Methyloterricola oryzae: one gene and its partners. The protein of the gene in region 3 interacts with the protein of the main gene of each other region in a pairwise test. Links are inferred from orthologs where the notes say so. Each region holds a gene or a part of one and is shown on either strand. Other genes may lie near its edges. The genes, in order: EK23_RS17325, zapD and ftsZ.

Evidence for each region.
Region 1: the proteins of ftsZ (region 3) and EK23_RS17325 interact in binary tests that used the Escherichia coli proteins (3 or more experiments, as listed by UniProt). The link is inferred for Methyloterricola oryzae from one-to-one orthologs.
Region 2: the proteins of ftsZ (region 3) and zapD interact in binary tests that used the Escherichia coli proteins (3 or more experiments, as listed by UniProt). The link is inferred for Methyloterricola oryzae from one-to-one orthologs.

What each region holds. Positions count from the first base shown.
Region 1 is NZ_JYNS01000016.1:41,585-51,625, forward strand. What follows is about bases 2,699-5,669. They hold EK23_RS17325 (rod shape-determining protein), read right to left. Parts: upstream 4,721-5,669; coding sequence 3,677-4,720; downstream 2,699-3,676. Other genes in these bases: mreD (rod shape-determining protein MreD), read right to left, coding at 2,699-2,707; mreC (rod shape-determining protein MreC), read right to left, coding at 2,699-3,632; gatC (Asp-tRNA(Asn)/Glu-tRNA(Gln) amidotransferase subunit GatC), read left to right, coding at 4,958-5,245; gatA (Asp-tRNA(Asn)/Glu-tRNA(Gln) amidotransferase subunit GatA), read left to right, coding at 5,346-5,669. Outside these bases: rod shape-determining protein RodA, read right to left, coding at 1-335; mrdA (penicillin-binding protein 2), read right to left, coding at 335-2,176; more of mreD, read right to left, coding at 2,219-2,698; more of mreC, read right to left, coding at 2,694-2,698; more of gatA, read left to right, coding at 5,670-6,800; Asp-tRNA(Asn)/Glu-tRNA(Gln) amidotransferase subunit GatB, read left to right, coding at 6,813-8,246; EK23_RS17345 (hypothetical protein), read right to left, coding at 8,295-8,507; EK23_RS17350 (YicC/YloC family endoribonuclease), read right to left, coding at 8,546-9,403; EK23_RS17355 (serine/threonine-protein kinase), read left to right, coding at 9,461-10,041. UniProt on the Escherichia coli protein: Forms membrane-associated dynamic filaments that are essential for cell shape determination. Acts by regulating cell wall synthesis and cell elongation, and thus cell shape.
Region 2 is NZ_JYNS01000007.1:212,864-222,873, reverse strand. The notes cover bases 2,961-5,900. They hold zapD (cell division protein ZapD), read right to left. Parts: upstream 4,845-5,900; coding sequence 4,077-4,844; downstream 2,961-4,076. Other genes in these bases: EK23_RS11750 (prepilin peptidase), read right to left, coding at 5,550-5,900; coaE (dephospho-CoA kinase), read right to left, coding at 4,928-5,536; EK23_RS11765 (ABC transporter permease), read right to left, coding at 3,232-4,059; EK23_RS11770 (ABC transporter ATP-binding protein), read right to left, coding at 2,961-3,128. Also shown: EK23_RS11780 (sulfotransferase family 2 domain-containing protein), read right to left, coding at 1-750; EK23_RS11775 (sulfotransferase family protein), read right to left, coding at 740-1,816; more of EK23_RS11770, read right to left, coding at 1,893-2,960; more of EK23_RS11750, read right to left, coding at 5,901-6,428; EK23_RS11745 (type II secretion system F family protein), read right to left, coding at 6,442-7,656; type IV-A pilus assembly ATPase PilB, read right to left, coding at 7,661-9,379; EK23_RS11735 (HDOD domain-containing protein), read right to left, coding at 9,504-10,010. UniProt on the Escherichia coli protein: Cell division factor that enhances FtsZ-ring assembly. Directly interacts with FtsZ and promotes bundling of FtsZ protofilaments, with a reduction in FtsZ GTPase activity.
Region 3 is NZ_JYNS01000006.1:208,483-218,473, forward strand. What follows is about bases 5,559-8,479. They hold ftsZ (cell division protein FtsZ), read right to left. Parts: upstream 7,635-8,479; coding sequence 6,483-7,634; downstream 5,559-6,482. Other genes in these bases: lpxC (UDP-3-O-acyl-N-acetylglucosamine deacetylase), read right to left, coding at 5,559-6,354; ftsA (cell division protein FtsA), read right to left, coding at 7,670-8,479. Also shown: EK23_RS10660 (UvrD-helicase domain-containing protein), read right to left, coding at 1-729; bifunctional glutamate N-acetyltransferase/amino-acid acetyltransferase ArgJ, read right to left, coding at 780-1,997; preprotein translocase subunit SecA, read right to left, coding at 2,014-4,734; EK23_RS21720 (DciA family protein), read left to right, coding at 4,893-5,312; more of lpxC, read right to left, coding at 5,437-5,558; more of ftsA, read right to left, coding at 8,480-8,905; EK23_RS10695 (cell division protein FtsQ/DivIB), read right to left, coding at 8,909-9,745; EK23_RS10700 (D-alanine--D-alanine ligase), read right to left, coding at 9,752-9,991. UniProt on the Escherichia coli protein: Essential cell division protein that forms a contractile ring structure (Z ring) at the future cell division site. The regulation of the ring assembly controls the timing and the location of cell division.

The DNA of each region.
Region 1 (10,041 bases), on a different replicon or contig from region 3:
AGCCACCGCCTGGCGCCCAGCGACACCTCGCCGAACAGCATGACGGCCAGCAAAAGCATGATTCCAAGCAGGTACAGCGCCGGGCTGTAAAGAATAAGGTAACGGGGATGGATCTGGGCGACGACCAGCATCACGCCGAGTGCGAGCCCGAGGCGGGCCGCCTGACGCAGCACCACGCCCAGGTCCTGGCCGCCGGAACTGTACAGGATGATAAACGCGGCACCGGCCAGCACCATGAGGCCACCAAGCAGGGGCAGGTCGATGTGAAGCTTCTGCAACCAACCCTGGGAGGCTTGTTGGTGGCTGCTGAAGGAAATGAACGGCTCTTCCGCCATCAGGGACTGCCTTTCAGGTACTGTTCGATGACGGCCCTGGCGATGGGCGCCGCCACCGAGCCGCCATGTCCCCCGTTTTCCGCCAGTACCGCAACGGCGATGCGCGGATCCTCGGCGGGCGCAAAGGCAATAAACCAAGCATGGTCCTTGAGGGTTTCCTTCACGTGCATCTTCTTGTAATCCTGATCCTGGCGCACCGTGAATACCTGTGCCGTGCCGGTCTTGCCGGCGACGTGATAGCTCAGTCCCGGGGCGATGCCTTTGGCCGTCCCGGCCTGACTGTGAACCACATCGACCATGGCGTCCACCACCGTGCGCCAGTGCGCCGGATCGATGGAAATCCTTTCCGCGGCACCGCGTGGATAGGGGCTGGCGTCGTTCGTGGGAGATTTGATCGTCCCAACGACCCGCGGCTGCACCACCCTGCCCTTGCTGGCCAGTGTGGCCACCGCGCGCGCCAGTTGCACCGGCGTAACCTGGACATAGCCCTGGCCGATGCCGGCGATCAAGGTTTCACCGGGAAACCAGGGTTGGCGGCGGTGGCGTTTTTTCCACTCCAGGGAGGGATACAAGCCGTTGCGTTCTCCGTCCAGATCGATGCCGGTTTTCTGCCCGAAACCAAACTGCGTCATGTAGTCGTGCATGCGCTCGATCCCCAGGTGCTGCGCCAGGTCGTAGAAATACACATCGCAGGATTGCACGATGGCGTAGCGCATATCCACCGTGCCGTGACCGCCCTTGCGCCAGTCGCGGTACTTGTGTTCAGAGCCGGACAGGCGGTAGAAGCCCGGACAATAGACATGATGTCCAGGGCTGAACTGGCCCAGGGTCAGGCCGGCCAGCGCCATGAAGGGCTTAACCGTGGAGCCCGGCGGATAGACGCCACGCAGGGCGCGGTTGTAGAGCGGCCGGCTGGGCGAGGATTGCAGCGCCTCGTAGGCGTCGCGCTTGATGCCCTGGACGAAGGGGTTGGGATCGAAGCTGGGCTTGCTGGCCAAAACCAGCACATTGCCGGTGTCGGGCTCGATGGCTACCACCGAGCCGTTGAAGTCCTGCAGCGCATCGAAGGCGGTCTTCTGCAGCTTGATATCCAGTGTCAGGTGCAGATCAGCTCCGGACAGCGGCTCATTCTGGCCGATGACGTTGATCGACCGTCCCTGCACATTGGTTTCCAGTTCTTCGTAACCGGTCTTGCCATGCAGCAGGGACTCGTAGGTTTTCTCCACCCCGTTCTTGCCGATGTGGAAGGTACCGCTGTAGACGGATGGGTCCAGGGTCTGCAGTTCGGCCTCGCTGATGCGGCCCACATAGCCCACCACGTGCGCCGTGAGTTCGCCGTAAGGGTAGGCGCGCAACAGCCGGGCATGGATCTCCACGCCAGGGAAATAGGGCATTTTCACCGCAAAACGGGCGATTTCCTCTTCGCTCAGTTGCAGGCGGAGCGGCACGCCTTCGAAAATCTTGTGGCGCGTGCGCAGGGAGTTGAAGCGGGCGATTTCTTCGTCCGTGATGTTCAGCAGCTTTTTCAGCTCGGCCAGGGTCGCGCCCATGTCGGGCACCTGCTCGGGGATCAGCTCCAAGCTATAGGTCGGGTAGTTGTCCGCCAGCACCTCGCCATTACGGTCGAAGATCATGCCTCGTGTGGGCGGCAGGGGCGAAATTTTCACCCGGTTGTCCCGCGACAGCGTGGCGTAGTATTCATGTCCGACCACCTGCAGATAGATCAGCCTGACGGTCAGGGCCGCCGTCGCCACGGCGATGAAAAGGGCGCTGGCAACGATGCGATTGAGGAATAGCCGCTGCTCGCGGAAGCGGTCCTTGATGGTGAATTCCTGGATCATTGCCGAATGTCCGGCATGTGTGCGCTGTTGGCCCGGGCGCGGTCAGAAGATGTGGAAACTGCGCCGTACATGCCGGAGAGCCACGAAAATGGCGGGCCACAGGGCCGCGCCAGTCAGGGATGGCAGCCAATAAGCGAGGCTGAGGCTGTTGGCGCCCTTGTGATTCTGCGACCAGAGCACCAGGAGCTGGCTCGCCAGCAGCAGCGGCAGGGTAGCCACCGCCTGCTGATACAGGGGGTACAGCCGCAGCTGCCGGTGCAGATGCAGGCAGCAATAAGCGACCACGGCGTAGGCCAGGGCGTGCTGCCCGAGCAGCCGTCCGGTCAGCACATCGGTGATCAGCCCCGTGAACCAGGCCGTGCCCACCCCGACCCGGTCCGGGAGTGCCAGATTCCAATAGATCAGGAACAACAGTACCCAATCCGGATTGTAGATGGACAGCCCGTGGGGGAGCGCGACGATCCTCATGGCCATCGCCAGGATCAGGCTGAAGGCCACGACCAGCGTGGCGATCGGATTATTGGCGGGCATGGGGCGCTCCCCGGGCCTTGCCCCGGATCGCGGGGTTCGGCGTCGGCGCGGCTGAGGGCGCCGGCGTTTCCGGCGCCTGCTCAGCGGGCGGCGGAATGCGCGGGATCGGGTCCTGTTTGCTCCATACCATCAGCAATTCGCGGCTTCGGTCCAGCTTGGCCAGGGGCACGGCCGTGACCTTGGCAAAGGGGCTGGTCTGCGTGGAAAGGGTGGTCACGGTCGCCACGGGGTAACCTTGCGGGAAAACCCCGCCCATGCCCGATGTCACCAGCAGGTCGCCGGGCTTGATATCCGCATTGCTGGTCAGATAGGGCAGGTAGAGTTTGTCGATTTGTCCGGAGCCTAGGGCGATGGTGCGCAGGCCATTGCGGTTTACTTGAACCGGAATCGCGTGGTTTGGATCGGTGATGAGCATCACCTGGGCGTTGTAGGGCGTGACTCTCAGGACTTGTCCAACCACGCCGCTGGCGTCTACCACCGGCTGCCCCGGATAGATGCCGAAGCGGCTGCCCTTGTTGACCATGACCACGTGCTCGTAGGGGACCAGGTTGACTTCCAGCAGTTCGGCGATGAGCACCTGCTCGCCCAGCTTGAACGAGGTTTCCAGCAGGCCGCGCAGGCGGATGTTCTCCTGTTGCAGGGAATCGAACTTGAGCAGCTGCGATTTGAGCCGAATCTGCTCCTCATGCAGGCGCTGGTTGTCTTTCAGCAGTTCCTCGCGACTGGACAAGCTTTCGGACAAGTTGCGCCACCCGTTGATCGGCGAACTCACCAGTTGCTGCAGCGGATACACCAGCACCGCAAGGCTGGTGCGCAATGGATTCAGCATGCCGCGTTGCTCGGCGGCCAAGAGGGCGAAGGAGGCCAGGACACAAGCAAGCAGCCTGAGATTGAGCGAAGGTCCCTTGGTAAAGATCGGTTTGATGAACTATCTCCCTGCCGAGGCGTGCGCCGCACGCAGCGGCGGCGTCATTCCAGCGAAAAAGGCGCCGATCCCTTTTCGTCCAGCAGTTCCAGCACCCGGCCGCCGCCCCGCGCCACGCAGGTCAGCGGGTCTTCGGCGATGAGCACCGGCAGCCCCGTCTCCTCGGCGATGAGGCGGTCGATGTCCTTCAGCAGCGCGCCGCCACCGGTGAGGATGATGCCGCGCTCGGCCACGTCGGCGCCCAGTTCCGGAGGGGTCTGCTCCAGCGCCAGCTTCACCGCCTGGACGATGCCGGCCAGGGGTTCCTGCAGGGCCTCCAGGATCTCGTTGCTGTTGAGCACGAAGCTGCGCGGAATGCCTTCCGACAGGTTGCGGCCCTTGACCTCGATCTCGCGGACTTCGCTGCCCGGGTAGGCGGTGCCGATCTCGTGCTTGATACGCTCCGCCGTGGCTTCGCCGATCAGGGTGCCGTAGTTGCGGCGCACGTAGTTCATGATCGCCTCATCCAGGCGGTCGCCGCCGATGCGCACCGAGGCGGAATAGACGATGCCGTTCAATGAGATGACGGCGACTTCCGACGTGCCGCCGCCGATGTCGATGACCATGGAGCCACGCGCCTCGTTCACCGGCAGGCCCGCCCCCACGGCAGCGGCCATGGGCTCCTCGATCAGGTAGACTTCACGCGCGCCGGCGCCGGCGGCGGATTCCTTGATGGCGCGCCGCTCCACCTGGGTGGAGCCGCAGGGGACGCAGATCAACACGCGGGGACTCGGGCGCAGCAGCTTGCTCTTGTGCACCTTGTGGATGAAATACTGGAGCATCTTTTCCGTGACCGTGAAATCGGCGATCACGCCGTCCTTCAGCGGGCGGATGGCGGTGATGTTGCCCGGCGTCCTGCCCAGCATGGACTTGGCCGCGGCGCCCACCGCGGCGATGGTCTTGGACCCCCGCGCCTTGTCTTCGCGGATGGCCACTACCGACGGCTCATTCACCACGATGCCTTGTCCCCGTATGTATATCAGCGTGTTGGCCGTTCCCAGATCGATGGACAAGTCATTGGAAAAAAAACCGCGCAGGCGTTTGAACATGAGCGTCGCAATCCTGTGAAAAAAGTCCGTGAAAAATTGTTTTAATGTAGCAAGGTGCTGGGGATCAGGGCAAGTTGGGATATGATAGCGCATCGCTCACCGGACCGGCCCTCGAGCCGACCGACGGACGCGGTGCAGGGAGGCGCAGAGGCGTTTCTCGGCCGCTTGCGGGGCTTGTCCGCGTTCATGATGATGGGCCACACACAGACCAAATCGAAATGACCTCAAGGGGATCGCATGTCTCTAACCGCTGCAGATGTGAACAAAATTGCCTGGCTGGGACGGCTCGCCATCGACGCCGACAAGGTGGATGCCTACGCCCGCGACCTGTCAGGCATCCTGGATTTCGTCGAGCAGATGAGTACCGTGGATACTTCCAACGTGCCGCCCATGGCCCATCCCCTGGATATGGCCCAGAGGCTGCGGGCCGATAGCGTGACCGAGCAGGATCAGCGCGAGCAGTTCCAGGCGCATGCGCCGCTGGTGGAAGCAGGCCTGTATTTGGTGCCCAAAGTGATCGAATAAGCCCCGCCCAGATTCCGTCCGCGGCTCGCGTATTCAGGTCCGAGCCCATTCCGAACCCGGAGCCCGCAGGCCCCGACCATTCGAACCCGAGAAATTACCGATGCACGACAAGACCATCGTGGAGCTGGCCAAAGGCCTGCGCAACAAAGATTTCAGCAGCACCGAGCTGACGCGAACCTACCTGGACCGCATTGCAGCGATCAACCCGACGCTCAATGCCTTCGTCACCGTCACCGGCGAGCAGGCACTCAATCAGGCCGAGGCCGCGGACCGGCGCCTGGCCGCAGGCGATGCGGGCCCCTTGACCGGCGTTCCCATCGCCCAGAAAGACATCTTCTGCACCCAAGGTGTCCGCACCAGCTGCGGCTCCAGGATGCTGGATAACTTCATCGCATCCTACAACGCCACCGTCGTCGAGCATTTTCAGCAGGCCGGCGCGGTGATGCTGGGCAAGCTGAACATGGACGAGTTCGCCATGGGCTCCTCCAACGAAACCAGCCACTACGGACCGGTGCGCAATCCCTGGGATACCGAGACCGTGCCGGGCGGCTCTTCCGGCGGGTCGGCCGCGGCGGTCGCCGCGCGCCTGGCACCCGGCGCTACCGGCACAGACACCGGCGGCTCCATCCGCCAGCCGGCCTCGTTCTGCGGCATCACCGGGCTTAAGCCCACTTACGGTCTGGTGTCCCGCTATGGCATGATCGCTTTTGCCTCGAGTCTGGACCAGGGCGGTCCCATGGCTCGCACCGCGGAAGACTGCGCCCTGATGCTGCAGGTCATGGCCGGCTTCGATCCGAAGGATTCCACCAGCGTGGACCGCCCGGTACCCGACTATGCCGCCGGATTGAACCAGAGCCTGGAAGGCCTGCGCATCGGTTTGCCCAAGGAGTTCTTCGGCGAAGGGCTCGACGCCGATATCGCGCGCCTGATCGATGAGGCCGTGGGCGAGTACCAGAAGCTCGGCGCGACGGTAAAGGAAGTCGCGCTGCCCAATATGAACCTGTCCGCGCCGGCCTACTACGTGGTGGCGCCCGCCGAGTGCTCTTCCAATCTGGCTCGCTTCGACGGGGTGCGCTTCGGCTACCGTTGCGAGAGTCCGAAGGACCTGGCGGACCTGTATACCCGTTCGCGGGGCGAGGGCTTTGGCGCGGAGGTCAAGCGCCGCATCCTGATCGGCACCTATGTGCTGTCCGCCGGTTACTACGATGCCTATTACCTGAAGGCGCAAAAGATCCGCCGCCTGATCAGCGAGGACTTCAGGCAGGCCTTCGAGGAGGTGGACGTGATCATGGGACCCACCTCGCCTTCGGTGGCTTTCCGCTTCGGTGAAAAAAGCGCCGATCCCATCGCCATGTATCTGTCCGATATCTACACCATCGCCGTGAACCTGGCGGGCCTGCCCGGTATGTCGGTGCCGGTGGGCTTCTCCAAGGGGCTGCCGGTGGGCATGCAGATCATCGGCAATTATTTCTCCGAGAGCCGGCTGCTCAATGTCGCTCACCGCTACCAGCAGGTGACGGACTGGCACGCCCAGGCTCCCAAAGCATTCGCATGAGAGGTTAAAAAGATGGAGTGGGAAACCGTCATCGGGCTGGAAGTGCATGCCCAGCTTGCCACCAAGTCCAAGATTTTTTCCGGGGCCGCCACCGCCTATGGTGCGGTGCCCAATACCCAGGCCTGCGCCGTGGATCTGGGACTGCCGGGCGTTTTGCCGGTCTTGAACCGGGAAGCCGTGCGCATGGCCGTCAAGTTTGGCCTGGCCATCGGCGCCCACATCGCGCCGCGCTCGGTGTTCGCGCGCAAGAACTACTTCTACCCGGATCTGCCCAAGGGCTACCAGATCAGCCAGTACGATCTGCCGGTGGTGGGCAACGGCCACCTCAATATCCTGGCGGACGGCGAGGAGAGGACCATCGGCATCACCCGCGCCCATCTGGAGGAGGACGCCGGCAAGTCGCTGCATGAGGACTTCCACGGCTACAGCGGGATCGACTTGAATCGCGCCGGCACACCCTTGCTGGAAATCGTGTCCGAGCCGGACCTGCGCTCCGCCAAGGAAGCTGTAGCCTACCTCAAGAAACTGCACGCCCTGGTGCGTTACCTGGAAATCTGCGATGGCAACATGCAGGAGGGCTCCTTCCGCTGCGACGCCAATGTCTCGGTGCGGCCCAAGGGCCAGGCGAAATTCGGCACCCGCGCCGAGATCAAGAACCTCAATTCCTTCCGCTTCGTCGAGAAGGCCATCAACTTCGAGATCGAGCGTCAGATCGAGCTGATCGAGGGTGGCGGCGAGGTGGTGCAGGAGACCCGGCTATACGATTCGGCCAAGGACGAGACTCGCTCAATGCGCAGCAAGGAAGAGGCCAACGACTACCGTTACTTCCCCGATCCCGACTTGTTGCCCCTGGAGATCGAGCCCGGCTTCATCGAGGAGGTCAAGCAGACCTTGCCGGAATTGCCCGACGAGAAGCGCGACCGCTTCAAGAGCGAATATGGCCTGAACGACTACGACGCCATCGTGCTGACCGCCACCCGCGAACTGGCGGATTACTACGAGGCGGTGGTGAAGGCGGCCGGTTGCGACGCCAAACTCTGCGCCAACTGGGTGATGGGTGAGCTGGCCGGGGCTTTGAACAAGGCGGGACTTGAAATCGAGGAGAGCCCGGTGGAAGCAGCGCGCCTGGCGGGGCTGGTGCAGCGCATTGCCGACGAGACCATTTCCGGCAAGATCGCCAAGCAGGTCTTCGAGGCCTTGTGGGAAAGCAAGGCGACGGCAGATGAGGTCATCGAGCAGCAAGGTCTCAAGCAGATCACCGATACCGGCGCCATCGAGGCCATCATCGACAAGATCATCGCGGACAACCCGGCCCAGGTGGAGCAGTACCGCTCGGGCAAGGACAAGCTGTTCGGCTTCTTCGTGGGGCAGGCCATGAAGGCCACCGGCGGCAAGGCCAACCCGCAGCAGCTCAATGACCTGCTGAAGTCCAAGCTGGCGGGTTGAATCGATGGGGCGGGCCGCCGGCGCGGCTCGCCTCCAACCGGCGCTGGGCTAGAACAACCGCTCCATTGAGACGACCTCGCCGGAATCGTCCATTTTGATCAACGAGAATTCGCCGTAGGTGCTCTTGGCCAGGTAGGTGTGATCGCCGAGATAGATGACGTGGGCGTCGGGCACCAGTTCATGCACCGCCCGCACCTCCACGTCCGAACCGCTGCAGGCAGCCAGCAGGAAGGCCAGGCCGGCGATGGTGAGTACTTTCATACCGTTCGATTTCCGTTACGCGCCATGGCCAGCAGGCTTCATTCCACGTTTTGGACCTGCTCGCGAATCTGTTCTATGAGCACCTTCAGTTCCACGGAGGCGCGCGTGGTTTCCGTGTCCGCCGATTTGGAGCCCAAGGTGTTGGCTTCCCGGTTCATTTCCTGCATCAAGAAATCCAGCCGACGGCCTGCCGCATCCCGTTGCTCGATGGCGCGTTCCACTTCGGTGAGATGGGATTCCAGACGGTCCAGTTCCTCGGCCACATCCCATTTTTGCGCCAGGTAGACCATTTCCTGCTCGAGCCGGTCTTCGTCCGGCTTGGCCGCCAGTTCCGTGACGCGCAGCCTGAGCTTTTCGCGCATGGCGGCCAGCACCTCCGGCAGACGCAGGCGAACGCCCGCCACGATTTCCCGCATCTGGCTGCAGCGGCTGGCGATCAAGAGCGCCAATTGCCGGCCCTCGGTTTCGCGCACCCGAACCAGCCCTGCCAAGGCCTCATCCAGCAGGTCAAGCAGGCCGGGAGCCAGGGTTTCCCGGTCCACTTCCGCCTCATTGAGCACGCCCGGCCAGCGGAGCACGTCAAGGGCAGAAAAGCTTGCGAGTTCGCGTCCGCTCAAGGTCTCGATGCGGGAGGCTGCGGCGAGCAGGCTGCCCGCCAGTTCCAGATTGACGGGCAGGCCTTCCGCTTGAGCTTCCCTCCGCTTCAGGACCAGGGTGGCCTCGACGCGGCCGCGCTTCAGCAAAGCTGCGATGCGCGTGCGCGCATCGCCTTCCACGAAGCGGAAGGAATCCGGCAGGCGCAAGGCCGTGTCCAGGTAACGGTGATTGACCGAGCGGAGTTCCCAGGTGAATACCCAGGCACCGATTTCGCGTTCCGCCAGTGCGAACGCGGTCATACTTCGTAGAGTCATTTCTTGTTTATACTGGAGCGGCGGCAACGAAAGCGGCATGTTATGCCGAATCCCCAAACCTGGAAACCCTGCGTGACCGCCATGGGAACCCCCTTCAATCCACGTGACTATCCGGAGTCCTGGTATTTTCTGCAGCCCGGCACCGTGGTGGATCAATATATCATCGAGCGCGCCTTGGCTGGCGGGGGGTTTAGTTCAGTCTACCTGGCCCGGCAACGCGCCGATCAGCACCAGGTCGCCATCAAGGAATACCTGCCGCGGCGTCTCGCGCACCGAACCTGGCAGAACCAGGTGGTTCCGAACGACGATGCCGCCCGGCCGATGTTCATCAAGGGGCGCAAGCGCTTTCTGGAAGAAGCCAAGGTGCTTGCCACGCTGCACCACCCCAACGTAGTGGAAGTGCGCAATTTCTTCCAGGCCAATGCCACGGTCTATCTTGTGATGACCTATGAATACGGCAAGATTCTGGGTGACTATCTCAAGGAAAAGGCGGGCAGTCTCAGCGAGCAGTTCCTCATGACGGTGTTTCCGGCCTTGCTTGAGGCGCTCAAGGCCATCCATGCCCGTGGCCTGCTGCATCTGGACGTAAAGCCCCACAATATCCTGATTCGCGTCGGCGGTGA
Region 2 (10,010 bases), on a different replicon or contig from region 3:
TCTGTACCAGTGAGACAGGTTCGCCAGGGCCTGCGGGTCGAGGCGGCGGTCCAGTTCCTCCGGATTGCGGTGCATGGCAGCCTCTTCGCCTGGCAGGACCGCGCTATCGGGTAGCCCGAGTAATGACTTGAGCTTATCGAAGTCTGCCGTCAGGGATTCCTGGAATCCGACGAAAAGTATGTCATCGCGTCGGGACAAAAAGTAGCTCTCATTTTCGAACCAGTCCCAATAGGACGATCTGACATGCTGAATCGCGCCCATGGCCGCGACCGCGGCTTCCCTCAGGGTGGCGTCGGCCGAGCTTAGCGCCAGCGCCAGCTGGTTGGGAGTCTGAAAGCGGGCGAATGCGACTGCCTCTGCTTCGCTCCAGGGGTAGAAATAGCGCGGCCGGCCTTGGCGCATGCGGCTGTAGAAGCCGCTGACGAAGCGGCTGACAGGGTCGCGCAGGAAAAACATCACGCCGTCACCCACGGGCACATCGCGCAGCGTGCAGGCGTGGTTGTGCAGCACGATACGGTAGCGGGGCGTGACGGATTGATGCTTTAGTACATGCTTGAGCGCGGTACCGCCGGTCTTTCCGATGTGGATGAGATGGACGGTGCGGCGGCCGTGCAGCCGGTCGTAAGTCCGAAGTACGCGGCTGGCGGGAACCCGCAGCCAAGCGGCGACAAACCGTCGGCAGCGCGGCCAGATGCCGGTGGCGGGGGGCTGGGCCGCCGAGTCATGCTCCGGTACCGATTTAGCCTCCACCTTTAGCCTCCACGCCCAGGCCATGCCGCCACGTATTGCGCAGCTTTACCAGGCTATAGCGCAAGGCATAGGCTGGCTGCAGGAGCTTGCCGGGCCGCAGAATCGGCAGCCAGGAGAGGACCCGATCGGCTTTCTGCAGCCGGTCCCAGGCATTGCCGGGGCAGAACCATTGGTGAAAATGGGGGGCGCGTTCCTTGGCGCTGAGGTTCTCGAGCTGGATCAGGCGATCGCTCAGGTTCGCTGCAATGCCGTAAACGGCCGGATCGATGGCTGATTGAGGATGCTCGGCTGCGGTCTGCAGGCACGTGTAGACTTGCCCTATCCATGCCTCCAGCAGCAGGCTGTCCACCAGTTCAAGCCCCTCGCCTACTGGCCGGTGCGGCTCAGGCGTGCGGTGGTGACGCAGTTCCGGGTCGAGAAAACCGCGCATGCGTGTCTCGAAGTCCTCGGGCAGTTCCGGCCAGGGTAGCGAGAGGCCGCTGCGTATCTTGTCGATGACCTGCTCCGGTGCTGAGAGTAACTGGTCGAAGGTAATGATGACCCGCCCGCTACCTTGGGTCTGCACCAAGGCCTCCAGGTTGTTGATCAGCCACAGCAGCAGCCCACGGCGAAACGGCAGCCTGTCGCGCTTTTCCAGCGATCCGGCGACTTCCAGCGGATTGCGCACGGTCAGCAGAAAATGCGGTGACCGTCCGATCTGAGGATACAGCGGCGCCCAGAGCGGCAGCAGCCGGCAGTGACGGGGATCTTTCACACCCCAAATGCCAGCCTCCTGGCGATAGTTGGACAGCACTTGCAGTAATGCGCTTTGTGCTGCGTCCGCCGCGCGTCCCGTCCAGTCCCGTTCGCTGAATACCCGCGGGTCGCTCGAACTTCGCTCTATGTCCTGGAGGAAACGCTCGTGTATGGCGACGATGCGCGCGTCTTCCCAGAATCCCTTAGGATTGTCGATCTCCGCCGGCACCAACTCTCGCCCCAGGTCCATGCCCATCAGATTGAGCACGCGGGTTAGCGCAGAGGTGCCGCTGCGATGCATGCCCAGGATGACGACGATGTGCTTGTCCATGGTTGGGGTGGGATATTAAGAATGGGCGAGCCGACAAGGCCAGACACCGAGGCGTCGAATTTTCTTCGTCCGTCCGTCAGGCATGGGTCACCTCCAGGGGGCGGAAGCAGCCCAGTTTATCGGAGACCTTGGCAATGTATGGGCCATAGCGCTGTTCATCCTCCTGGTTGGAGACCAGTTCCAGGCCCAGGATCTGCGTTTGCTCAAAGATGATCTGGGCCGCGGACCAGATGGTGAGGGATGCGAAATAACTTCCCGGAGCCAGATTGTGCCCCTCCAGCCGCAGGTCAAAGCGCGTTGGCCCAGTTGCAATGGCATCGATGCGGGCCCTTGCGGTGAGAATGTGGGCACCCAATGAATTCTCGATCCCGAGGATGACCGAGATGCCATCCAGGGGACGGGCGGACTCCAGTTCCATATTGAAAACCAGCGGCCGATTGAAACCGAGGGGGCTCGCTTCACGGTCGAGGACGAATCGCAGCACCGCGAAATCGGTCCGCTGATTGCGGATGCCCTGCGTCGTGTCGGCCGCAGCGCCGCCTTGCAGATAATGGGTAACGCACTGTGCGCTGCTGTCGCGCATCGCGAGACGGCCTTGGTCTAGCAGGATGCAGGTGTCGGTCAACTGCAGGATGGAACTGGTGTTGTGGCTAACGAACAGCACCGTGCGGCCCTCGCTGCCCAGCTCCTTCATTTTGCCCAGGCATTTCCGCTGGAACTGCGCATCGCCCACCGCCAGCACTTCATCCACGATCAGGATTTCGGGTTCCAGATGCGCCGCAACTGCGAAGGCGAGCCGGACGTACATGCCGCTGGAGTAACGCTTGACCGGTGTGTCGAGAAACCTTTCAACCTCGGCAAACGCGACGATGGCATCGAATCTACGGTTGATTTCCGCCCGGCGCATGCCCAGTATGGCGCCATTGAGAGCGATGTTCTCGCGGCCGGTCAGTTCCGGATGAAAGCCGGTTCCCACTTCCAGAAGGCTGGCCACGCGTCCAGTGATGGCGATACGGCCCGTCGTGGGGTCGGTGATGCGGGAGAGCAATTTCAGCAGGGTCGACTTGCCCGCGCCGTTGCGTCCGATCACGCCCACGCGCTCGCCCTGGCGGATTTCAAACTCGATATCCTTGAGGGCCCAGAATTCTTCGCGGCCAGGATTGTCGCGGACGCCAAATGGGTGTCGGATTCGCTGCGCGAACTGCCTGGCCGCTCCGTGCAGGGAGTCGCGCAGGGTGATGTAGCGGGCGCTATCCTGGTGCTTGAGGATGTATTTCTTGGAAAGGTTATGAACCTGAATCGCCGTGCTCATCGCGGATTTACAGCAGGGGGCTAGTCATGTCCAGTCGCTTCGATGCGGGATTGTCCCCATCGGCACAATCGACTAAGGTTCGAGAGGCACACATTTCGTGGGATCAAATGATGTCGGCAAAGATCTTTTCCGTTCGGCGGAAATAAAGCACGCCGCTGCACAGGACCACGGCAGCCACGCTCGCGGACACAAGAAATTCGGGCGACAACAGGGGGCGGTCGTCGGTCAGGATGGCCCAGCGGAACCCGTCGATCACGCCGACCATGGGGTTGAGGGAATACAGCAGACGCCAATCTTCCGGGACGATGGCGCTGGTAAACCCCACAGGCGACACGTACAAGCCGAATTGCACCACGAACGGAATGATGTAGCGGAAATCGCGGTATTTGACGTTGAGCGCGGCGATCCACAGCCCTGCTCCCATGGCGGCTGCGAAACCCATGAGGATGAAGGCCGGCAGGGTCAGGATACGCCAGTCCGGAAGATACCGGTACCAAGCCATGAGTCCTGCCAGCAGGATAGCGGAAATGAGGAAATCCGCGAAGCTGACGATGACGGCGCTGGTGGGCACGATCAGACGTGGGAAATAGACCTTGGAGATCATGTTCGCGTTGGATATGAGACTGTTGCCGGCTTCCGTGAAGGCGTTCGCGAAGAACTGCCAGGGCAGCATGGCGCTGAACACCAGGATGGGGTAGGGGGCGCCTTCCGAAGGCAGCTTCGCCAGCTTGCCGAAGATCACCGTGAACACCAGCATGGTCAATACCGGTCGTACCACGGCCCATACGACGCCTATGACCGTTTGCTTGTAACGGACCAGCACATCGCGCCAAGCCAGGAAGTAGAACAGTTCCCGGTAGCGCCACAGATCCCGCCAGTAATGCCGTTCGGTCCTGCCCGCTTCGATGATCAGCGTTTGCTGGCTCGCCATTTTCGCCAGGTGCCTGATTACAGGATGCAGCAGGTGAGCTGAAAGTCGACGTGCTCGCCGCTCTGCGTGGGCCGTTCGCTGCTGCTTGGCACCATGAAACGGATGGTGAAGCGGTGCTTGCCGCCACTGATTTCGGCGAAATAGGGCTGCGTACGCTCCAGGCCGACCCGCAGCAATTGATAGGGCAGGCTGTGATCGAGGGTCTTCTGGAAGAACCCGGCTTCCGCCTGTTCCATGGTGGGAATGGCGCTGCGTCGGATGAAGTTCAGCACCAGGTCGATGGCGTCACGAATGGTGGCGAAGGGGGCCAGCCACGACGCAAGGTCTTCGCGCCGCCGCGCATCGCCTTGCTGCAGCCAGTAATGGTACGTGGGCAGGTCGAAGGCGCAGGTGCCGCCCGGTATGGAACTACGCTGGGAAATGCTCTTGAACAACTCGCTTTCGTTCAGCCAGTGGCCAATCTTGCCGGGCGTCGCATACAGCTTGTCGCTGATATCGTTCAGCCTGTCGAGAATCCGGTTCAGTTTTTCATTATCGATATTGTCGTTGGCGGTGAGCTTGTTGAGCACGCCAACATGCCGGTCCAGTTCCTTGAGCGTTTCCGACTTGAGATCGTTGCGGCTGAAGATGGTCAGGATTTCCAGCAGGGTCGCAATGACCGCCCGGCTCTCCCAGATCGTGTTGCCGCCCATGAAATGATCAACCTGCTGAAACAGTTGCTCGAGGCGCATGAACACGCGAATCCGTTCGTTCAACGGAAACTCATACAGAACCAGATCGTTCAAGTTGGGAAACCGGTCTTGGTGAAGTTTTGAATTAGTGAGGGCGGGCGTCCTTTTCAGTTCGCCATTTTGACCGATGGCCGTGATTAGTCAAGTTGGCCGAGGGACTTCCCGGTTTCCAGGTACCTCAGGTGCAGTTTTGCGACGCGCGCTTCCAAGGCCTCGAGGTCGCCGTCGTTCTCAATCAGATCGTTGGCCGCGGCTAGGCGCTCGGCGCGGGCCATCTGGGATTCGATGATGCGGCGCACAGCGGCCTCGTCCAGTCCGTCCCGTCGGGTGACCCGGGCGATCTGTGTCTCCACCGGGCAGTCCACCACCAGCAGGCGATCCACAAAGTCGCGCCGTCCGGTCTCCAGCAACAAGGGGACCATTAGGATGCAGTAGGCCGCATCCAGATTGGCCATCTGTGCCTCCATGGAGGCGTAGACTCTGGGGTGAAGAATCGATTCAAGGCGCTTTTTGTCGTTGGCATTGCGGAATACCGTTTCGCGCAGCCAGGCCCGGTTCAGGCGCCCGCCATCCAGCGCCTGCGGACCAAAGGATTCGGCGATCTCGGACAGGGCCGGCTGGCCCGGTTCCACCAGGGCGCGGGCGATCTCATCGGCGTCCAGCACTGGCACGTCCAGGCGGCGGAATAGATCGGCCACGGCTGACTTGCCGCAGCCTATGCCACCGGTGAGGCCGACTTTCAACACGTGGGGTTCAGGTCTACGGCGCGAGGCCGGCGAAGCGCAGATAGGCGTCCAGGATGGGGTCGCCCCAGAGCATGACGATCCAACCGGCTGCCGCCAGGTAGGGGCCGAAGGGGATGGGCGCGCTGCGCTGATGGCGCAGGAACGCGATCATGCAGGTGCCCACCACAGCGCCCACCAGGGACGCCATGAGGATGATGGGCAGGAGTTTCTGCCAGCCAAGCCAAGCGCCGAACAGCGCCAGCAGCTTGAAATCGCCGAAGCCCATGCCTTCCTTGCCGGTCAGCAGGCGAAAAGCCTGATAGACCGACCAAAGGCTCAGATAGCCGACGGCAGCACCGATGATGCTGGAGCGCGGGTCGGTGAAACTCCCGGACAGACTCAGCAGCAGGCCCAGCCACAGGAAGGGTAGGGTGATCGCATCGGGTAGCAACTGCTTTTCTAGGTCGATGGCGGACAGGGCGATCAAGGTCCAGCTCAGGCAGAGCGCCGCCAGCATGGCACCGGTCGGTCCCATCTGCCAGGCAACGACGCCGGAAACGATGCCGGTGAGGGCCTCGATGGCGGGGTAGCGGATCGAAATGCCCGCGCCGCAGGCGGCACAGCGGCCTTGCAGGAACACATAGCTGAGGATGGGGATATTCTCGTGGGCGCGGATGCCATGGCCGCAGTGAGGACAACGGGAGCCGGGAGCGACGAGACTGAATGCGGCTTCGGGCGTGTCGCTGCTTTCCAGTCCCAGGAAAGCCTGGCATTCCTGCTTCCATGCCCGCTCCAGCATGCGCGGCAGGCGGTGGACGACGACATTCAGAAAGCTGCCGACGATCAGCCCCAGCAGGCTTGTGGCGGTCACCAGCCAGGCCGGACTGGCCTGCAAAAGATCCAGGATGTCCAAGGGATTAGAGGGTTTAGACGACTGATCCCAGCTTGAAGATGGGCAGGTACATGGCAATCACCAGGCCGCCCACCACCACGCCCAGGAAGGCCATGATCATGGGCTCCAGCAGGCTGCTGAGGGAGTCCACAGCGTTATCCACTTCTTCCTCGAAGAAGTCGGCCACCTTTGACAGCATGCTGTCGATTGAGCCGGATTCCTCGCCGATGGCGACCATCTGGATCACCATGTTGGGGAACAGGTTGGTCTGGCGCATGGTCATCTGCAACTGGTGGCCCGTGGACACTTCGTCGCGCATCTGCAGCACCGCGGTGCCATAGACGATGTTGCCCGTGGCGCCCGCCACGGATTGCAAGGCTTCCACCAGGGGCACGCCGGCCGCCGACATGGTGGCGAGGGTGCGGGCGAAGCGGGCGATGGCCGCCTTACGCATGATTTCCCCGATCACCGGAATCTTCAGGATCAGCCGGTCCAGTCCATGGTTGAAAGCCAGAGAGCGTCGCTTCAGGTTTGCGAGGACGAAACCCGCGACGATCAGGATGCCGGCGATGATGTACCAGTAGTCACGCAGAAAGCGCGACATGCTCACCACCATCTGGGTGAAGGCTGGCAGGTCGGCGCCGAACCCCTTGAACAAATCTTCGAACTGGGGCACCACGAACACTAGCAGGATGGCGGTAACGATCACGGCTACCACGAGGACTGCAGTCGGGTAGGTGAGTGCCTTTTTGATCTTGCCCTTGAGGGACTCAGTCTTTTCCTTGTAGTCTGCGATCTTGTGCAATAAGGTTTCCAACACGCCGGCCATCTCGCCCGCGTGCACCAGGTTGCAGAAGAGCTCGTCGAAATACAGGGGGTGTTTGCCCAAGGCTTCCGCCAGGGGGCTGCCGCCCTCGATGTCGGCCTTGATGCTCATGAGCAATTCTTGCATGCTCGGGTTCTCGTGGCCGCGCCCGACGATGTCGAAGGCCTGCACCAAGGGCACGCCGGCGCTGAGCATGGTGGCGAGCTGGCGGCTGAACACCGCGATGTCCTTGGGGATGATCTTTTTCTTGCGCGCGGTGAAAAGGGGCTTGGGCTTCTTCTTGACCTTGATGACCTTGATGCCTTGACGGCGCAGTTCCGCGCGCACGGTGTTCTCGCTGCGGGAGGAAACTTCCCCCTTCATGCGCGCGCCGGCGCGGTCGGTCCCTTCCCAGACGAAAAGCGTCAGTTCTTCTTTGGCCATGTCCTTATTCTCGGGTCACCCGATCGATTTCTTCCAGACTGGTAATACCGGCGCGCACCTTCTTCAAGCCTGATTCGCGCAGGTTTGAGACGCCCTCGCGCTTGGCCTGCTCGCTGATCTGCATGACGTTACCGCCTTCCAGGATGATGCGGTTGAGGGACTCGGTGATGGGCATGACCTGGTAGATACCGACGCGACCCTTGTAGCCCTTGACGCACTTGTCGCAGCCTTCGGGGCCGAACACGATCAGGTTGTCGATCTCCGACTCCTTGAAGCCCGCGTCCAGCAGCACTTCGGGCGGGAGCTTCTCTTCCCGCTTACAGTTCTCGCACAGGCGCCGGGCCAGACGCTGGGCCATGATCAGCAGCACCGAGGAGGCGATATTGAAAGCCGGTATGCCCATTTGCAGCAAACGGTTGAGGGTCTGCGGGGCGTCGTTGGTATGCAGGGTCGAGAGCACCATGTGACCGGTTTGCGCCGCCTTGACGGCGATCTCGGCAGTTTCCAGGTCTCGAATCTCACCCACCATGATGATATCCGGGTCCTGACGCAGGAAGGCCCTGAGCGCCTCGGCGAAGGTGAGGCCAGTCTTGACGTTGACGTTCACCTGGTTGATGCCGGGCACGGTGATTTCCACCGGGTCCTCGGCGGTGGAGATATTGACGTCAGAGGTATTGAGAATATTGAGGGCGGTGTACAAGGTGACGGTCTTACCGCTGCCGGTCGGGCCGGTCACCAGGATCATGCCGTAGGGCTTCTGGATGGCGTTGAGAAAGTTCTCCTGCTGTTCCGGCTCGAACCCCAGCTTTTCGATGCCCAGCTGGGCGCTGGTGGGGTCGAGGATACGCAGGACGATCTTCTCGCCGAACAGGGTCGGATAGGTGTTGACACGGAAGTCGATGGCCCGGTTGCGGGATAATGCCATCTTGATGCGGCCGTCCTGGGGGACGCGGCGCTCGGCAATGTCCATGCGGGACATGACCTTCAGGCGCGCGGCGATGCGGTTAGCCAGGTTGGCCGGCGGCGCCGCCACCTCATGTAGCATGCCGTCGTGGCGGAATCGGATGCGGAAATTCTTCTCGTAGGGTTCGATATGGATATCCGACGCGCCCTTCTTGATGGCGTCCAGCAGCACCTTGTTGACGAAGCGCACGATGGGCGCGTCGTCAACATCGCTGCTTTCAGCCTCGGGCCGGTTGTCGATCTCGTCGCCGCCGGTGATCTGCAGATTGTCCAGATCGGCGTCGATGAGATCGCGCATGGAGGTGTCGGCGGCCTCCAGGGCGGTGTCGATCAGCTTGGTGAGCTTGTCTTCCTCGACGACGATGCTCTCGGCGGACAGCCGGGTGTGGAACTTGATTTCGTCCAGCGCCTGGAAATTGGTTGGGTCCGCCACCGCCACGAACAGGCGGTTGCCGCGCTTGAACAGGGGGATCAGGTGGTGCTGGCGAATCAGCTTCTCGCTCACCAGCTTGATGGGCATCACGTCCGTGGACAGCACGTCCAGATCAAACTGGGGGACGCCAAACTCCTTGGACACATTGGCCGCGATGGTCTTGGAGTCGAGGATCTTGTTGGCGACCAGATAGCTGACGAACAGCATGCGCCGGGTCTGAGCCTGCTCCAGATGGATCTGCGCTTCGGCTTCGGTGAGCAAGCCTTCCTTGACCAGGCTTCTGGCAAGTCCTGACAGTTGCGCCGATGATGAAGGGGAAGCGACCATGTCTTAGCGGCGAGGCACGCGATTCAGGGAACAGGCGGCGAGTTTGACACCCGACTAATACTAGTTCAAGCCTTGGAATTTGAACAACCGGGGGGCCGCGGCCTGCGCGGGGGCGAGGCCGTCCTCAGTTCTGGAGTTGGGACAGCTTGAGCGCGATGTTGGCCTGCTGGGTGATCTGCTTGAAGGCCTCGAATATCGCCTGATTCATGGGTTCGTGGTGCAAGGCCCGGTCCGCGTAGAAGCAGCCTATCACCTTGTTGTTGAGGCCGAAGGGGGAAATCAGGCATTCGTGGGAGCCCATGTGCGTGGCGATCCAAGGGGTGTAGCGCTCGTAGAGGGGGTGCGACGCCTCCTTGCGTGCCCAGATGGCCTGATTGCGGTTGACGGCATGGGAAAACAGGTTTTCCGGCACGCCCGCCGCCGGAATTTGCAACAGGCTTTGCCGGTTCGTTTCCGGCCAGCCAAGACTGGACTTTTCCTTGAGGACGCGGCGATCCGGCGTCATCAGGGCGAACAGCACACGGTCCATGCGCAGGCTCAGATAGATGCCCTCGATGATCATCTGGAATACCAGGTTCAGGTTGAAGTCGCTGGCCAGGGCGTTGGAAATCTCCTGCACCACTTGCAGCAC
Region 3 (9,991 bases):
GGCGTGCCGGAAAGCATAAATCTGCTGATAGCTATCGCCCACAAAGATCTGCTGGGCCTGCTCCTGGCGGGCGATGATCGACAACATGACGCCGGAGACATCCTGGGCTTCGTCGACCAGGATCACCTCGTAGGGCAATCGCCCCTTGGCGAACTGGAACAGTTTCAGGTAGAAATCATGGACGGCTGGCGCCTGACGGTTCTTCATGTCGGACAGCATGGTCCGCACCAGTCCAATGAGTTCGGCGCTGCGCGTTCGCAGCAGGATGCCGACCCGCTCGCTGGGGACGGTAGCCGCCTCGTAGCCGGCCAGGAGTTCCGCATCCAGTCCGGTGTGTTCCGCGTTGAGGTAGTAGTTGATCAGATCCTTCAGCAGCCAGGCATAGGTCAGGCCGCGCTCGCTATTGCGGTCCCCGATCGGCACATACTGCTCGAGGATGCGCCACTCGCTGAGATCATGCTCCAACTCGTAGCGGTGCCCATTGGCCTGCCGGTAAGCCAGGGCATGGATGGTGCTGACGCTTAAATTGGGGAGCGAGCGGGCCTTGGCCTTCTCCCGCACCTCCTCGGCCACGGAGCGGTTATAGGCCAGGTACAGCATCTTGGACTTGGGACGGCTGGCGGCATACTCCAGCAGGGTGGTGGTCTTGCCGCTTCCGGCCACGGCGTTGACCTTGACGACAGGTTCTTCTGCCGCAATGACACCCTGTTGCTCGTCGGTCAGCGGCATGCGGGATAACAGCCGCTCAGGTGCGTCCAACCTCGGCCTTCAACAGGCCCTCAGGTCCGGTATTCGGCGTTGATGCGCACGTAGTCGTAGGAAAAATCACAGGTCAGCACGGTCTGCTGCGCCGTCCCGCGCCCCAGACTGATGCGCACGGTGATATCGTCCTGCGCCATCACCGCCTGCCCGGCTTCTTCGGTGTAAGTCCCTGCCCGTCCGCCTTGCTCCACGATGCAGACATCATCCAGCCAGATGGCGACTCGGTCGATATCCAGATCATCGCAGCCGGAGCGTCCCACCGCTGCCAGGATTCGGCCCCAGTTGGGATCGCTGGCGAAGAAAGCGGTCTTGACCAGGGGCGAATGGGCCACGGTCTTGGCCACCTGCCGCGCCTCGGCTTCGCTGCGGGCCTGCTGCACCTGGATGCGAATCAGCTTCGTGGCGCCTTCGCCATCGCGCACGATGGCTTCGGCCAAGGCATCGCACACGGATTGCACCGCCTGCGCGAAGGCCGGGTAATGCGGGCTGTCGGCGGCAATCGCGGGGGCCTGCGAATGCCCGCTGGCCATCAGCACGCAGGCGTCATTGGTGGAGGTATCACCGTCCACGGTCACGCAGTTGAAGGATCGGTCCGCCGCATCGGCCAGAAGGTTCTGCAGGGTCGCCTGATCCACCCGCGCATCGGTGCCGATGTAGGCGAGCATGGTGGCCATATTGGGCTGGATCATGCCGGCGCCTTTGGCGATGCCCACCACGTGGACCGCTTGGCCATCCAGCATCAGCAGGCAACCGGCGATCTTGGGCCGCGTGTCTGTGGTCATGATGGTGCGCGCCGCCCGTTCCCAGCCGGATTCCGTGAGTGCGTCCAGGGCGGCAGGCAGGGCGCTGGCGATCTTGTCCACCGGCAGATACTCGCCGATGACTCCCGTGGAGAACGGCAGCACCTGCCGCGGCAATCCACCCGTCCTTTCCGCCACCAGACGGCAGGTCTCGCGCGCATCGGCCAAGCCACGGCTGCCCGTGCCGGCATTGGCATTCCCGGAATTGACCAGCAGCCAGCGGGGCTGGGTGGACAAATGTTCGCGCGCCACGGTCACCGGCGCGGCGCAGAAGGCATTGCGGGTGAACACCGCTGCACAAGTGGAGCCCGGCGCCATCTCCACCAGCAGCACGTCGTCCCGGTCGTTGCGCTTGATACCCGCACCGGCGGAGCCGAGCCGGATACCTTGAACCGACAGCGGCCCGTTGTAGTCGGGTGGCGAGGGCGAGGTCATCGTCGCGCGCCCTTCCTTAGGCCAGTTTACCGTGGCACTGCTTGTATTTCTTGCCGGAACCGCAGGGGCAGGGGTCGTTGCGGCCGACCTTCTGCGACTCGCGCACGAAGGGCCTGTGGGCCTGATCGGACGCCGCCTCATCCGGCAATTCGCTTTCGGTGTCTTCCGCCAGCACGCTGGCAGCCTCGGCGTGGTGGTACTGCATTTCCACCTGAGGGCGGTTCTGCTCCTCCATCACCTTGATCTCTTCTTCGGTGTGCACCTGCACCTTGGAAACGATGCCGATCACCTCGTGCTTCACGCTGTCCAACATGGTGGTGAACATCTCGAAGGCTTCACGCTTGTATTCCTGCTTCGGGTCCTTCTGGGCGTAGCCGCGCAGGTGGATGCCCTGGCGCAGGTGGTCCATGGCCGCCAAGTGCTCCTTCCAGGCATTGTCCAGCACCTGCAGCATCACCGACTTCTCGAAATGGCGCATCACCGGCAGGCCGATAGCCTCGGCCTTGTGGTCGTAGACCTTGTCCACCTCGTCGCAGATCATGTCCTTGAGCTTTTCCTCATGCAGGAAGTGGTCGGCCTCCAGCCATTCCTCCACCGGCACGCGCACGCCCAGATCCTTCTCCAACGCCTCCTCCAGACCCTTGACGTCCCACTGCTCCTCCATGGTCTGAGGCGGGATGTACTGCTCGAACATCTGCGCCACCACGTCGTGGCGGATGGCAGCAATGGTGTCGCCGATGTCTTCCGCCGCCATCAGGTCGTCGCGCTGGTGGTAGATCACACGGCGCTGGTCATTGGCCACGTTGTCATATTCGAGCAACTGCTTGCGGATGTCGAAGTTGCGCGCTTCCACCTTGCGCTGGGCATTTTCGATGGCCTTGGTGACCCAGGGGTGCTCGATGGCCTCGCCTTCCTTCATCCCCAAGCGCTGCATGATGGCGGCCACGCGATCGGATGCGAAAATGCGCATGAGGCTGTCCTGCAGGGACAGGTAGAAGCGCGTGGAGCCCGGATCGCCCTGGCGGCCGGAACGTCCGCGCAGCTGATTGTCGATGCGGCGGGATTCGTGGCGCTCGGAACCGATGACGTGCAGGCCGCCAGCCGCCACCACCTCCTCGTGGCGCTTCTGCCATTCGGCGCGCGCCTGCGAAATTTCCGCCGGCTCGGTGAGGTTGCGCCGGGCAATCTCCTCGTCCAGATTGCCGCCGAGCACGATGTCGGTGCCGCGACCCGCCATGTTGGTGGCGATGGTGACGGCGCGTGGACGGCCGGCCTCGGCCACGATATGGGCTTCCTGCTCGTGGTGCTTGGCGTTGAGCACTTGATGCTCGACACCCGCCTTCGTAAGGTGGGAGGACAGGTATTCGGAGTTTTCGATGGAGGTGGTGCCAACCAGAACCGGCTGGCCCCGATTTACGCAATCCTGGATGTCTTCCAGGATAGCGTCGTACTTCTCCTTGACCGTCAGGTAGACCAGGTCGCCCATGTCCTTGCGGACCATGGGCCGGTTGGTGGGAATCACCACGACCTCGAGACCGTAAATCTGCTGGAACTCGAAGGCTTCGGTGTCGGCGGTGCCGGTCATGCCGGACAGCTTGTCGTAGAGACGGAAGTAGTTCTGGAAGGTGATGGAGGCGAGGGTCTGGTTTTCGTTCTGCACCGTAACCCCTTCCTTGGCCTCGACCGCCTGGTGCAGCCCCTCCGACCAGCGCCGGCCCGGCATGGCACGGCCGGTGAATTCGTCGACGATGATGATCTGGTCGTCGCGCACGATGTAGTCCACATCCTTCTGGAACAGCACATGGGCCCGCAGGGACGCATTCACATAATGCATCAGGCGGATGTTGACCGCATCGTAGAGGCTATCGCCTGCCTTGATCAGTCCCTTTTCCTCCAGCATCTGCTCGATGAATTCATGACCCGCCTCCGTCAGATAGACCTGGCGTGCCTTCTCGTCCATGCTGTAATGTCCGGGACCGTCCTCCTTCTCCTGCTTGGAGAGGCGCGGCATGAGCTTGTCGATCTGATGATAGAGGTCGCTGCGGTCTTCGGTGGGACCGGAAATGATCAGCGGGGTGCGCGCCTCGTCGATCAGAATGGAGTCGACCTCGTCCACGATGGCGAAATGGCGTTCGCGCTGAACCCGCTGGTCCGGCGAGAACGCCATGTTGTCACGCAGATAATCGAAGCCGAATTCGTTGTTGGTGCCGTAGGTGATGTCGGCGGCGTAAGCCTGGCGACGCTCTTCGTTGTCCAGACCGCTGACGATTACGCCGGTGCTAAGGCCGAGGAACCCGTAGAGCCGACCCATCCATTCCGCGTCACGGCGGGCCAGGTAATCGTTTACCGTCACCACGTGCACGCCCTTGCCGGGCAGCGCGTTCAGGTAAGCTGCCAGGGTGGCGACCAGGGTCTTGCCCTCGCCGGTTTTCATTTCGGCGATCTTCCCGTCGTTCAGGATCATGCCGCCGATGAGCTGCACATCGAAATGGCGCATGTTCATCACGCGCTTGGAGGCCTCACGCACCGTGGCGAAGGCCTCCGGCAGCAGGGTCTCGAGCTTCTCACCCTGATCGAGGCGGTCGCGGAACTCCTGGGTCTTGGCCCTCAGGGCTTCATCCGACAGGCGTTCAATGTCCGGCTCCAGCGCATTAATCTTCCGAACGATTTTTTTCTTCTTCTTGACGATTCGGTCGTTGCGACTGCCGAACAGGGATTTGGCCAGCTTGCCTAGCATCTTGTTTTAATTCCAGATGGTCAAAATAATCTGACGATGATAACCTAAAACCAAAGCGCTTGGATAATGCTCGTCTGCTTCGCGGTGTCGTTGACGCACCCCCTTGCCTCGTGGATCGATCTGCTTTGCCCAGCTTTCGTCTCCTTCCCCGCGACCTTGTGAGCGCGCCTCTGGCGCCCGTCCTGGAGCGCTTGCGCCTGCACGCGCTGGTGTTACGCGAGGTAAAGGATTCTCTACCGCCGCACTTGGCGGAACATTGCCGGGACTGCGTGGTGGCCGCGAACCAGCGCTTGGTCGTCTACGCGGACAGTCCGACCTGGTCTTTTCAGTTGCGCTTTCACGCCCCTGCGACTCTGGAACGGATGGCCACCGCGGGCAGGACATTCAGGGCACTGGAGTTCCGCGCCCTGGCCAAGGCGGCGAGTGTCACACAGCGTGATGGGGGACCCAGGGTTTCTCTGGCTACGGCGGAGTTGGTGAAGACGAGCGGAAGCGGGATGGAATCGCGCGAGCTATCGGCAGCCCTGGAGCGGCTGGGGAAAACCATGGCGGAGAAAGCGAAAGGACATGTGCCGTAAGGAGTAAGCGCGCAAGGTGCCGTTGCAGACACGAGTGCACCCATCAGGGAAAACCGGCGTCTTTCCTGAACGTCGGAACCGGGGCGGCGAGGGGGGCGCCGCCCCGGACCGGCTTACGCTCCGCTCAGCGAGTGGCGGCGCGGGCGGGACGCATATAGGAAATCGGCAGTCCCTCCTCTTCCTTGAAGGTAACCGACTCCCAGGCATCCTTGCGCTTGAGCAGTTCCCGCAGCAGGCTGTTGTTCAGACCATGGCCCGACTTGTGACCGACGAAGGATCCGATCAGGCTATGGCCGAGCAGATAGAGGTCGCCGATGGCATCCAGGATCTTGTGCTTGACGAACTCGTCCGCGTAGCGCAGCCCATCCTCGTTTAGGATGCGATAGTTATCCACCACGATGGCATTGTCCATGCTGCCACCCAGCGCCAGCCGGTTCTTGCGCAGTGCCTCGATATCACGCATGAATCCGAAGGTGCGGGCACGGCTGACTTCCTTCACGAATGACGTGGAAGAAAAGTCGATACTCGCCGTCTGGCTGTCCTTGTGGAAGGCCGGGTGGTCGAAGTCGATGGTAAACGTCACCTTGAACCCATCATAGGGTTCGAAGCGCGCCCATTTTTCGCCGTCCTCCACCAGCACTTCCTTTTTGATGCGGATGAACTTTTTTGGTGCATCCTGCTCTTCCACGCCCGCCGACTGGATCAGGAACACGAACGGCCCCGCGCTGCCGTCCATGATGGGCACTTCCGGTGCGCTCACATCCACGTAGGCGTTGTCGATGCCGAGCCCGGCGAAGGCCGAAAGCAGGTGTTCCACCGTCGAGATCCGCACATTGCCGTTGACCAGGGTGGTGGATAAGGTGGTGTCTCCCACGTTCTCCGGCCTGGCTTCGATGACGACGGGTTCGGGCAAGTCCACACGGCGGAACTTGATGCCGGTATTGGGTGCGGCGGGACGCAAGGTCAGGTAGACCTTTTCCCCGGTATGCAGCCCGACCCCCGTCGCTCTCATGACATTCTTCAAGGTTCTCTGCCTGATCATCCAATTCTCCTGCATCAAAATTCCCACTCAGTTGTGACTTAGATGCAACAAGCATAACCCGCGCCAGATGCGCCGACAAGCAAACAATTGTCGCAGCCCACAGGCGCAGGTCATGCCAACATCCAAGCTCAATCGGCTTGACGTCGCAAAAATGCTGGAATATCAAGATATTCCAAATCCATCTCCTTTTTCGTTTCGGCACGCGGTTCGTGTTTCGGCTTGTTGCGTATGCTGGTGGGCTTCTCCAGCTCGCCATAATCGATCTCGCCCGTGTTGCGTTTATGCACCAATCTGATCGGCGCCTCGCTTACCTTGTGCTGTCCGGCCAGGCCGGTGGCCACCACGGTGACCCGCACCTCGTCTTGCAAATCCGGGTCGATGGAGAGGCCGGTCACCACCTGCGCGTCTTCCGAGGCAAACTCGTTGACCACGCTACCCACCTCGTCGAACTCGCCAATGGCCAGATCCGGTCCGCCGGCGATGTTCACCAGGATGCCGCGCGCGCCCTGCAGGTTGACCTCGTCCAAGAGCGGACTGTGGATGGCCCGCTCCGCCGCCTCGCGGGCGCGATTCGGACCGCTGGCGACGCCAGAACCCATCATGGCCACGCCCATTTCCGACATCACCGTGCGCACGTCAGCGAAGTCCACGTTGATCAAGCCCGGACGGGTGATCAGATCGGCGATACCCTGCACCGCGTGCAGGAGCACGTCGTTGGCGGCGGCGAATGCGCTGATCAGGCTCACGTCCTTGCCCAGCACCGGCAGGAGACGCTCGTTGGGAATGGTGATGAGCGAGTCCACGTACTGGCTCAGGTCTTCGATGCCCTTTTCGGCGACGGCACGGCGCTTCTTGCCTTCGAACGGGAAGGGCTTGGTCACCACCGCCACGGTGAGGATTCCCGCTTCCTTCGCGATCTCGGCGATCACCGGCGCGGCGCCCGTGCCGGTGCCGCCGCCCATGCCGGCGGTGATGAACACCATGTCGGAGCCGTCCAGCACTTCCAGGATACGCTCCCGGTCATCCTTCGCGGCCTGACGTCCGATATCGGGATTGGCCCCGGCGCCCAACCCCTTGGTCAGTGCATTGCCAAGCTGGATCACCACCGAACGCGATTGCGTGCCCTTGAGGGCCTGCGCGTCGGTATTGGCGCAGATGAAGTCCACTCCCTCGATATGGCTGGCCGCCATGTGGTTGACCGCATTGCCGCCGCCCCCGCCGATGCCGATGACCTTGATCACCGCCTTCTGACTGTAAGAATCCACCAATTCAAATTTCATCGTTATCCCCCTGACTTGACTGCCTTAACTGGATTTCAAAAATTACCCTGGAACCAATTCTTCATCTTTGCCCAAATACCCCGAAAACCTCCGCCAACCAAGGCACCCCGCTCCACCAGCGGGTTATGCTGTTTTCCAAACAACAATAGTCCGACACCCGTCGCGTACACCGGATTACGCACCACGTCATTGAGTCCCGTGACGTACTGCGGAATTCCCATCCGCACTGGCATATGGAATATCTCCTCCGCCAATTCCACCAACCCTTCCACCCGAGCGCTGCCACCGCTGAGAACGATGCCCGCGGCGATCAGATCCTCGAACCCGCTGCGCCGAAGTTCGGCCTGCACCAGCAGCAACAGTTCCTCGTAGCGCGGCTCCACGATCTCCGCCAGGTTCAATTTGGATATCTGCCGCGTCGGCCGCTCACCGATGCTGGGCACCTCGATGGTTTCCTCCAGCTTCGCCAACTGCGTCAGAGCGCAGGCATGCTTGATCTTTATTTCCTCGGCGTGCTGAGTGGGTGTCCGCAGCGCAACCGCAATGTCATTGGTGACCTGATCGCCGGCGATGGGAATCACCGCCGTGTGACGGATGGCGCCGTCGGTGAACACCGCGATGTCGGTGGTGCCGCCACCGATATCCACCAGACACACCCCCAGGTCTTTCTCATCTTCAGTCAGCACCGCGGAGCAGGAGGCCAGCTGCTCGAGGATGATGTCCTCGACCTCCAGGCCACAGCGGCGGATGCACTTGACGATGTTCTGCGCCGCGCTCACGGCGCCGGTCACGATATGCACCCTCGCTTCCAGGCGGATACCGGACATGCCGATGGGCTCCTTGATGCCCTCCTGGCGGTCGATCACGAACTCCTGGGGCAGGATGTGCAAAATCTTCTGGTCTGCAGGTATGGCGACCGCTCGGGCGGAGTCGATCACCCGATCCACGTCGCTCTGGGTGACCTCCTTGTCCTTGATGGCGACGATGCCATGGGAATTCATGCTGCTGATGTGGCTGCCGGCGATCCCCGCGTAGACGGAGTGGATGCGGCAGCCCGCCATCAGCTCGGCTTCCTCGATGGCGCGCTGTATGGACTGGACAGTGGTTTCCAGATTGACCACGACGCCCTTTTTGAGGCCACGGGAAGGGTGCGAACCGATACCGATCACCTCGATCTCGCCATCCTCGTTCAGTTCACCGACGATGGCGGCGACCTTGGAGGTGCCGATATCCAGTCCCACGATCAAGTTCCGATCCGATTTTCTAGCCATTTCTCATTGCGTCTCTAGAGCCACCCAAGTGGCCTGTTCCAATCGATTTAGTCCTGCGCTGGGCGCTTCGCTGCCTTCCAGCAGACCTTCCGCCTCGGGCCGCCATACCACGGCAAAGCCATTGGGATAGCGCAGGTCCACCCGCAATAGGTGCGCTAGCCGATTCTCTCCCAACTTACCCACCAGGGAGAGGAAATGTTCCACGGCCGCCACCGGCTCGCGCCGCCCCAAAAACATGTCCGGCCCGTTCTCCAGGCGCAGAGTCCAGGCCCTGCGCTTGCTGACCTCAAGGGTCGCCACTTTGAACCCCTGCGGGGCCAGGAGGTCGTTCAATTGCGCCAAGGTGCTCAGCAGGTAATGCTCGGTGCCAGGCGGGCCAGACAGCTCCGGCAGCGTTTCGAAACCTTCCACTCGATCCGGGGCGAATCGCTCGCCGCGCGTATCCAGCATCGCCTTCTCGCCCCAGCGGGCGACCGGCACGTGCTCCTTGACCGTCACCACCAGGGTGTCCGGCCACACCCGGCTCACCTCAACGCTCTCGACCCACGGACAGGAGCGCGCAGCGCCTTCCACCTCGCCTATGTCCAGCGAGAAATACCCGGCCGCCACCGCCGGCGCCAACACCTCCCTGAGCTTTCCCGTGTTCAGGTTTTCAATTCCGCCCTCAACCCGAACATAGCGAACCGGAAACCACTCCCGGTTGAAGTCCACGCCCTGCCGCCATAACCAATATCCGCCTGCCGCCACGAGCAGCAGAGCGAGTAGCGGGAACAGCGGGAAGCGCGCCTTGCTCTGCTCCCTGCGCCCCTTTTCCGGGGATCCTTTGCGCTGCGTGCCCACGTGCGGTCAGAGGCTGGATTCCAATATCCGCCAGACCAGCTCGTCGAAGTCAATGCCGGCGGACCTGGCCGCCATGGGCACCAGGCTATGGTCGGTCATGCCCGGCACCGTGTTGACCTCGATCAGCCATGGCTGGCCGCTTTCGTCCACCAGCAGGTCCACCCGCCCCCAACCTTCGACGCCGATGCACTCGCAAGCCTTGAGCACCAGTTCCTGCAATTGCGCTTCGCGCTCCGCGGGCAAACC